3 regions of the Shimwellia blattae DSM 4481 genome follow, and region 1 is predicted to be linked to each of the others. Evidence: predicted binding sites of a transcription regulator. Region 1 holds the regulator's gene; each other region holds the start of a gene.
What was found. The regulator Fur, encoded in region 1, represses iron uptake genes when iron is present. The targets are predictions, from matches to a motif close to ATAATAATGAGAACNACTATCAA.

Region 1 (3,282 bases):
AGCCCGTTATGATCGTCTGATGAAAGAGGGCAAAGCGCAGGAGGCCGCGGCCTACCGGCTGCTGGATCCGACCGATACCTCAAACACCACGGGCGTGCAGTTTTACGATCGCACCGGCTACCTGAACCCGTGCCTGGAATCCTCGCGCCACTTTATTGATAAAGTGATCGGCGAGATCCAGCAGATGCACAAAGAGGCCGGGCTGGCGCTGACGACCTGGCATTTCGGTGGCGACGAGGCGAAAAATATCTACCTCGGCCCGGGGTATACGGATAAGAACAAACCGGAAGCGGGTAAAGGCCAGCTGGATCTCAGCAAACAGGACAAGCCCTGGGCGAAGTCTCAGGTGTGCCAGACCATGCTGAAAGAGGGCAAAGTGGCCGATCTGGAGCACCTGCCGAGCTGGTTCGCCGTGGAGGTGAGCAAGATTGTTAATAAGCACGGTATCGAGAAGATGCAGGCCTGGCAGGACGGCCTCAAAGATGCCAAAGATGCCAGCGCCTTCGCCACGAAACGCGTTGGGGTGAACTTCTGGGATACCCTGTACTGGGGCGGGGCGGATTCGGTCAATGACTGGGCGAACAAAGGCTATGAGGTGACCATCTCTAACCCGGATTATGTCTATCTCGACTTCCCTTATGAAGTGGATCCGCAAGAGCCGGGATATTACTGGGGAACACGCTTTACCGATGAGCGCAAGCTGTTCAGCTTTGCCCCCAATAACCTGCCGCAAAATGCGGAGACCTCCGTCGATCGCGACGGTATGACCTTCGCGGCGAAGTCAGACAAACCCTGGCCGGGCGCTCACGGGATCTCCGCCCAGCTCTGGAGCGAGGTGGTGCGCACAGACGATGAGCTGGAATATCGCCTGTTCCCGCGCCTGATTGCCATGGCGGAGCGTGCCTGGCACCAGGCCGGGTGGGAGCAACCTTTCCAGGCCGGTAAAGAGTATCAGGGGGGCGTCACGCACCATGTGGATACCAAAGCGCTGCACCAGGACTGGGAGCGTTTTGCAAACCTGCTGGGGCAGCGTGAGCTGGCGAAGGTGGATAAAACCACGCTTGCATACCGCCTGCCGGTGCCAGGGGCGCAGGTGGCAGCCGGGGTGCTGGCGGCGAATGTCAGCCTGCCGGGGCTTGGTATTGAATACTCGGTAGATGGCGGAAAGCAGTGGCAGCGCTATCAGGATAATGCCCGCCCGCAGGTCAGCGGTGAGGTGATGGTGCGTACTGTCAGCCCGGACGGTAAACGTACCAGCCGGGCGACAACGGTACGCTGAGTCGCAACGAAAAACGGTGGCCTGGCCACCGTTTTTTTGTCGGTAAAAAACCGGGTATCACCCGGTTATGTTTACTGAGCGTGATTATTTAGAGTCGTCGTGAGCGTGTTCATCCTCACGGCAGTCTCCCTCAGCGCAGTGGCCATACAGATACAGACTGTGGTTGGTCAGGCGAATTCCATGACGCGCCGCAATTTCACGCTGGCGGGATTCAATGGAGTCATCACTGAATTCGATCACTTTGCCGCAATCCAGACAGATCAGATGGTCATGGTGATGCTGCTGGGTCAGCTCAAAAACCGATTTGCCACCTTCGAAGTTATGACGGGTAACAATGCCCGCGTCATCAAACTGGTTCAGCACGCGGTATACGGTGGCTAAGCCAATCTCTTCGCCCATATCGATCAGTCGTTTGTACAGCTCTTCCGCACTGACGTGATGATTAGCAGGCTCCTGTAACACTTCGAGGATTTTCAGCCGGGGAAGTGTGACTTTAAGGCCAGCCTTCTTTAACGCGTTATTATTGTCAGTCATGCGGGAGTTATCCTGTTGCTTAACGATTTAGCCCCCGGAGGGAGTTAAAAGCGGGTACGACAAAAGATGCATGGGTTTCATTATAGAACCGATGGTTATAAATGAAAACCGCGAAACATCACACAAATACAGCCTTCAGAAAACGAATGTCAGTATTGCTTCACAAGAAAAAAACATTCATTAAAGCGACCGTCATTGTACCGCGTTCTGATATAAAGTTAAAAACTTGTAGCAATTCTTGTTATCGGGCAAAACAATCAGGCGGCACTGGCGGGTGGGTGCCAGCGCCGCGCTACCACTCAGGCGTTGATAATATCGCTCAGGTGCATCTCTTCAGAAACCTGCTTAACCCAGGCTTCAACGCGCTGCTGGGTCAGCTCTGGCTGGCGGTCTTCATCGATAGCCAGGCCCACGAAGTGGTTATCATCCACCAGACCTTTAGAGGCTTCAAAGTGGTAGCCTTCTGTTGACCAGTGGCCGACGATAGTCGCCCCGCGTGGCTCGATAATATCGCGCAGGGTGCCCAGCGCATCGCAGAAATATTCTGCGTAATCTTCCTGGTCGCCACAACCAAACAGCGCTACCAGTTTGCCGGTAAAATCAACATCTTCCAGGGTAGGGAAGAAATCATCCCAGTCACACTGCGCTTCACCGTAGTACCAGGTCGGGATACCGAGCAGCAGAATATCGAACGCTTCCAGATCTTCTTTGCTGCTTTTAGCAATGTCATGCACCTCAGCCACATCTTTACCGAGCTGCTTCTGAATCATTTTTGCGATATTTTCGGTGTTGCCAGTGTCGCTGCCGAAGAAAATGCCTGCGATCGCCATGAGTAAGATAACCTCTTGAATCTTAAAATAGGGTGGCTGCTTGATGCCATGGATTGGTCAATGATAGCAGAACAGCTCCTGCAGCGGAAACTGCTATCACCGCCTTGTGCACAGACTGCAACATGGGGCGGATAACGGGGAACGACGGGTTCTCTGTTACCGGGAGGGCGTCTTGCGTAACGTGTCGCTGAGTAAGTCCATCAGCATGGTTTCGATCAGTTCGCTGCGGCTGATACTGCGTGCCTCTGCCAGCTGGTTCAGTGCATCCACGGCGTCACTATTGAGTTTTAACTCCACACGCTTAAGCCCGCGGCTTTTATCGCGTTTGAGCTGGTTCCGTTTATTTATGCGTAACTGTTCGTCACGGGATAACGGATTGGTTTTCGGTCGACCCGGGCGACGTTCGTCTGCGAACAGATCGAGTGTCGTCCGGTCCGTTTGTTCTTTTGCCATGATAAAGAATATTGCCAGGGGAAACAGGCGACGGAGCATTAAGCCCGGGCGTATTAATCAGCGCGCCATCATACAACAGGGAGCAGGGCGCGCCAACGCGTAAGGCTAATCTGAAAATCAGTCGGCGAGTTTTTAGGCGGATTCCTGCCCGGCGGCGAGAAACTGGCGGATCACCCGCAGCACCGC
Region 2 (3,282 bases), 260 kb from region 1:
TCCTCACCGCTTATCTTACTGGCGGCCACCTCTTCGATAAGCCCTGCCGCACCGCCGGCCACTTTACCCGGCGGGAACGCCAGCGCCGCAATGCGCTGTTGCAGATCCTGAACGTCTTTATTCAGCTGATCCGCATAGGTGTCCATCCCCTGAACGCTGTTATCGCCGAACAGGGCTTTTTCCAGCCGGTGGAAGCCGGTAAATTTCGGATCGGCCGCTTTTTGCTCGTAATCGTCTTCACGGGCATCAATACTGCTGTCCAGATCGGAGAACAGCTCCGCTATCGGCTCGATGCGCTCATAGTGCTGGCGCGTTGGCGCATACAGCGCTTTCGCCCTGGCGATATCCCCGGCTTTCACCGCGGCGGTAAAGGCACTGGTCCCGGCAACCAGGGCCGCCACTTCGGCGGTCACATAGTCTTTATAGCGGGCGATGGGCTCAGCCAGGGGCAGCACACCGGCACTGGCCGCTTTCCCCCCGGCCCCGTTAACAATCAGCTTGCCTTTCGGGTTGCTGAGCAGGCCGCAGGTCATATCGTATTCACCGGGGGCGAGGTTCGCCGTCAGTTTCTGGGAGAATCCCGGGGCAATATTTTCCCGCTCTTCCACCACCATAACCCCTTTGAGGATCTCCCACTCCAGGGCTTTCTGGCTGTGGTTGCGGATAATAAAGCGCGTCTTTCCGGCATTTACCGTCAGCGACATGGGCTCACACTGTTTATCGGTAACCGTGACTTTCACCTCAGGAATATCCTGAGCACTGGCCGCAAAACCGCTGCATCCCAGAGCTGAAGCCAGCACAACCGATAAAAGTTTCGGTGAATAGACCTTCATCATGACCTTCCCTTAATAAAAAATATTAACGCCCGCTACCGGCGGCCTGAGCAGCCAGCCGCGACGGCGAGAAAAAGCACCACAGCGCCGGCAGCAGGTATGCCAGCCACACCACAACTTCACTGACCGACGGGGACTCCTGGTAACCGAAGATCCCCTCCAGCAGCGTCCCGAATAAGGTATGCGTAGAGAGATGATTGCTGAGATCAAAAGCCACACCCTGGAGGCCATTCCACAGACCGGCCTCGTGGAAGGCGCGAATGGCGCCCGCCGCCAGGCCTGCGGCCACCAGCAAAATAAACAGACTGGTCCAGCGGAAAAAGACCGCCAGGTTCAGGCGCACGCCGCCAAGGTAAATCAGAAAGCCCAGCACTATCGCCGTGCCCAGGCCCAGCAGCGCCCCCAGGGGCGGCCAGATACCCACATCCTGCTCAAACGCCGCCAGCAGGAAGAACACCGACTCCAGCCCTTCCCGGGCCACCGCGAAGAACACCATCAGCACCAGCGCCCAGGCGTGGCCCCCGTGGCGCTGCAGGGCACTGTCGACAGCCTGCTCCAGCTGCACTTTTACATTGCGCGACACTTTGCGCATCCAGAACACCATCCAGGTCAGAATCACCACCGCCACCACCGCGACGATCCCTTCAAACAGCTCCTGCTGCTTCTGGGGGAATTCGCCGGTAGTCCGGTTAATAAAGATCCCCAGCCCCAGGCACAGTAGCACCGCGAGGATAACCCCAACCCACATGACCCCCAGATAGCGCCCGGGCCGGGTACGCTGCAGATAACTGGCAATCAGGCTGACAATCAGCGCGGCTTCAAGCCCTTCACGCAACATAATCAGAAACGGCACAAACATCGCGCATACCCTTTTAATGAAAAGAAAACTCAACAAACGCAAAAAAGCGTAAATGAAAGTGATAGCGATTATCATTATGCGTAGCAGGAATACAAGAGGGGAATGTAAAAATAAATGATATTTAATGTAAAAAAAACGGACGCAGCCCGTAGGTGCGTCCGTCTGATGTCAGCGGGGAGTAAGGTTACTCGGCCGTGGCAGGTTGTTTCACGGCGGTGCCGTTGTAGTGGGCATCGGCTTCAGCAAAGCGACGCTGAATACTGGCGGAAGGTGCGCGGCTCAGCAGGCTGACCACCACAATCCCGATGCTGGCAAAAATAAACCCGGGGATGATTTCATACAGATCCAGCCAGGCATACTGCTTCCAGACCACCACCGTCACAGCACCGATAATCATACCGGCCAGGGCCCCGTTGCGGTTCATGCGTGGCCACAGGACCGAGAATAAAATCACCGGGCCAAAAGCCGCACCAAAGCCCGCCCAGGCATAGCTGACCAGACCCAGCACGCGGTTTTCCGGGTTAGACGCCAGGGCAATAGAGACCAGAGCGACCACCAGCACCATCAGGCGCCCTACCCAGACCAGCTCGTTCTGGCTGGCATTTTTACGCAGGAAGGCTTTATACAGATCTTCGGTAATCGCACTGGAGCACACCAGCAGCTGGCAGCTTAAGGTGGACATCACCGCCGCCAGAATAGCCGACAGCAGCACCCCGGCTATCCACGGGTTAAACAGGATCTGGGTCAGTTCAATAAATACCCGCTCGCCGTTCTGGTTAACCGCCCCGGCCTGTGCCGGGTTATTGGCGAAGTAGGCAATCCCGAAGAAGCCAACAGCCACCGCGCCCGCCAGGCAGAGGATCATCCAGGTCATGGAGATACGGCGCGCCTGAACAATGGTGTGGTGTGAATCTGCCGCCATAAAGCGCGCCAGAATATGGGGCTGGCCGAAATAGCCCAGCCCCCAGCCCATCAGCGAGATAATCGCCACCAGGTTCAGCCCTTTGAGCATATCCACGTTTTCAATGCTCTTTTGCTGAATAACCGCCAGCGAATCGCCAAACCCGCCTACCGCCAGGATAACAATCACCGGGGTCAGGATCAGGGCGAAAATCATCAGACTGGCCTGGACGGTATCTGTCCAGCTCACGGCCAGGAAGCCGCCAATAAAGGTATAAATAATTGTTGCCGCCGCCCCTAACCACAGGGCCGTGCCGTAGTCGATACCAAATGTACTTTCAAACAGCCGCGCACCGGCCACAATACCGGAGGCACAATAAATGGTGAAGAACAGCAAAATCACCAGCGCAGAGATGATCCGCAGAATACGGGCACCATCTTCAAAGCGGTGGGTAAAATAGTCCGGCAGGGTCAGCGCGTTATTATTGGCCTCGGTATGGACACGTAAACGCCCGGCGACCAGTTTCCAGTTGATCCACGCTCCGAGCACCAGGCCGATGGCAATCCAGCTTTCGGAAATACCGGAAAGATAAATGGCGCCGGGCAATCCCATTAACAGCCAGCCGCTCATATCAGAGGCGCCAGCCGATAAGGCAGTAACAAAGGGGCCAAGGCTGCGGCCACCGAGAA
Region 3 (3,282 bases), 1.3 Mb from region 1:
GGTGCAGTTCCTGGCGCAGATCCAGCACCCGGGGCTCCGTCAGGGGAAGTGTGGCATCAAACCACTGGCGCACCTCGCCCCCGGTGTCATCAAAACGCATCCGCAGGGTGTCTGCATCCGCCATGCCCAGCACTATTGCCCGGGAGAGGCACGCCACATCCGGCTCACCGTTAAGCTCAACAAAGTGGGCCACGCTCCAGCTGTTGGGCAGTGGCGAGAGTTTGTCCGCCATCCAGATCCCGGGCTGGGCGGCAACCAGCGGAAACGCGGTTGTCTGCTGCATCAGCGCCCCTCCCCTGTGGCCGACCAGGTTTGCGGTGTCAGGGCCTGCCAGTGCCCGGCCAGCCAGCTGACACACAGGGCCTGGGGTTGGGGCTCGCAGACCTTGTTCCAGCCCGCCGGTAGCGGGCAATAGTCGGGCCAGAGACTGTATTCGCCGGATGTGTTCATAAGGATGTAAAACTGCCCGTTGGGATCATCAAAGGGGTTGCTGTATTCCATGCCAGACTCCTGAACCATTAGGGTTTCTGCCGTGCGGGTGACCACAGGGCCATCAGGCCGGTTATCAGCCCTCCGCGCCAGCAGAGCGCATCATGCCCGCCATCGACCAGATGGTAGTTAACGGCACCGATGCCAGATTGTAATAAGGGGACCAGGCGCTGATGCGCCTGAAGGATAACCGGCTCTTTGCGGCCAGCTTCAAGGTAAATCTTCAGGCCAGCGGCGCTGACCTGCCCGGAGGATAACTGGTTTATCAGCCAGCCTGGTCCGCCGTCTGGCCGGCGAGTTGGCCACCAGAACGAGCCGGACTGGCTTAACACACAACCAAAAGTCTGCGGCCAGAACAGCGCCGCATACAGGGCGGAGAGCCCGCCAAAACTCTGCCCGGCCACCACGGTGGTTTCCGGGGTTTCGGCCCAGCGCTGATGATTGCGCACCAGGGGCAGTAACTCCTCACGCACCGCCTGCCAGAATGCCGGATTGCAGGGCAGCTCCCTGCTGCGGTGGGGTAAATCGATGATGTCGATAAGCACATACAGGGCCTGGGGCAGTGCCCCCTCGTTGGTCTGCTTTTGCAGCGCAGGCCATACGGGCATACTTTCGGCCCAGAACTGCCCGTCCAGCATGATGGCCAGCGGGCGCTGGTGCGGCGCGTCATCACCGGTGGTGAACAGCCAGACCCGCCGGGTGTTGCCCAGCCGTTTGCTGCGCCACTCAATGCAGCGGGCCTTCTGATGGGGTGTGTTGGGGGCATCCCAGCCCGGTTGCGGCGGGGCATCCGGCAGCTGAAGTGCCGAGGCGGGGTGCCCTCTTCCGCCGCGCCAGCTATCCGGGTTTAGTGGATCGGCAATCGCGGCGGGGAATAACCGGCTCCAGCCCTCGCGTAACGCCATGCTCTCTGGCTGCGGGCCAAAAGCCTGCGGGGGGAAGTCATCTTCCCGTTCGGAGGGAATAAAACAGTAACTGCCGCGCCAGCGGCTGCTGAGCGTGGTCTCCCAGCACCAGATATCGCTATCCGCCACCCGCTGCATGGTTTGCGGCCCGCGGCGTGAGTGGTGGTCTGTCACACCGGTAATACAAACCCATACCCGCTTAACCGGGGAGTGGGCCCCGTCACCGGCCGGATCGCGCCAGTAAAACACTACCCGACAGTGTTCTGAATCAATAGGGGTTACGGACGGAACACCCTGGCGCAGAATATTCTGCCACCATACTGCGGAGCCGGTAGAGAGATCCACTAACTAACCTCATGTAAATTGTGAGAATAATTATAATTGTAAAAAATTAACAGCAATAGTATTGATAATTATTTTCATTTGCAATAGCGTATTGCCCGCGATAACTACGCTGCTAATTATTTCATCAGCGTTCGCTTACACCAGGCGGCCCGGGCACATTTCGCGGGCTGCCCGGGGTTATCTCTCTCATCGCTGCCCTCTTCCCTGTGGGACGGAGTCAACCGGGGGCAGCTAAAAGCAGGGCATACTGATAATGACAAAAAAACACCGCACGCTCGCCATGCTGATTCAGCTGGCGTTATATGGCACCGCGCTTCCCACACTGGCAGCAGAAACCCCCGCCAGCGAGGGCAGCACTCAGACCGCAGAGCACGAAGATACCCTGGTGGTGACCGCCGCCCAGCAAAACCTGCAGGCGCCGGGGGTCTCCACCATTACCGCAGAAGAGATCAAAAAACGCCCGCCGGCCCGCGACGTGTCGGAGATCATCCGCACCATGCCGGGGGTTAACCTGACCGGTAACTCCACCTCCGGCCAGCGCGGTAACAACCGCCAGATAGATATTCGCGGTATGGGCCCGGAAAACACCCTGATCCTGATAGACGGCAAACCCGTTACCAGCCGCAACTCTGTGCGCCAGGGGTGGCGCGGCGAGCGCGATACCCGCGGGGATTCCAACTGGGTGCCGCCGGAGATGATCGAACGCATCGAGGTGATCCGTGGCCCGGCAGCGGCCCGTTACGGTAACGGTGCCGCCGGGGGCGTGGTGAATATCATCACCAAACCCAGCAGCCAGGAGTGGCACGGCACCTGGAATAGCTACTTCAACGTTCCGGAGCACAAATCCGAAGGGGCCACAAAGCGCACCAACTTCAGCCTGACCGGGCCGCTGGGCGGGGATGTCAGCTTCCGGCTGTGGGGCGATCTGGACAAAACCCAGGCCGACGGGCGCAATATCAACGCCGGTCACGAGTCTGAGCGAACCGGGATCTACGCCGATACCATGCCCGCCGGCCGTGAAGGGGTTATCAATAAAAACATTAACGGCCAGCTGCGCTGGGACTTCGCCCCGATGCAGTCCCTGGCCTTTGAAACGGGTTACACCCGCCAGGGCAACCTCTACGCCGGGGATACCCAGAACACCAACACCAACGCACTGGTTAAGGAAAAATATGGCGACGAAACCAACCGTATGTATCGCCAGACCTACTCCCTGACCTGGACCGGCGCCTGGGATAATGGCGTCTCCACCAACACCTGGGCACAGTATGAGCGCACCCGTAACTCGCGCATGAATGAGGGCCTGGCGGGCGGTACGGAGGGGATCTTCTCCAACGACAACTTTAGCCAGATAGACCTCAGCGATGTGATGCTGCACAGTGAGGTCAGCCTGCCCTTTGATCTGCTGTTTAACCAGAACCTGACCCTCGGGACTGAGTGGAACCAGCAGAAAATGAAGGATAACGCCTCAAACACCCAGACACTGGCTGGCGGCAGCGTTAACGGTATCAGCAGTACCAACCGCAGCCCCTATAGCCAGGCG

Region 2: efeU (iron uptake transporter permease EfeU) is a predicted target of Fur. The motif match lies at 1,745-1,767, and genes of this name have one in related genera.
Region 3: fes (enterochelin esterase) is a predicted target of Fur. The motif match lies at 1,795-1,817, and genes of this name have one in related genera.

The regions. Positions count from the first base shown of each region.
Region 1 is NC_017910.1:2,768,067-2,771,348, reverse strand. Features, by position in the region: gene EBL_RS13015 (beta-N-acetylhexosaminidase) at 1-1,279, shown strand, start outside; gene fur (ferric iron uptake transcriptional regulator) at 1,364-1,813, opposite strand; gene fldA (flavodoxin FldA) at 2,113-2,643, opposite strand; gene ybfE (LexA regulated protein) at 2,800-3,096, opposite strand; gene ybfF (esterase) at 3,229-3,282, opposite strand, start outside.
Region 2 is NC_017910.1:2,506,494-2,509,775, forward strand. Features, by position in the region: gene efeO (iron uptake system protein EfeO) at 1-833, opposite strand, end outside; gene efeU (iron uptake transporter permease EfeU) at 859-1,692, opposite strand; gene putP (sodium/proline symporter PutP) at 1,877-3,282, opposite strand, start outside.
Region 3 is NC_017910.1:1,436,407-1,439,688, reverse strand. Features, by position in the region: gene EBL_RS06650 (enterobactin synthase subunit F) at 1-283, opposite strand, end outside; gene EBL_RS06645 (MbtH family protein) at 283-501, opposite strand; gene fes (enterochelin esterase) at 519-1,739, opposite strand; gene EBL_RS06635 (TonB-dependent siderophore receptor) at 1,993-3,282, shown strand, end outside.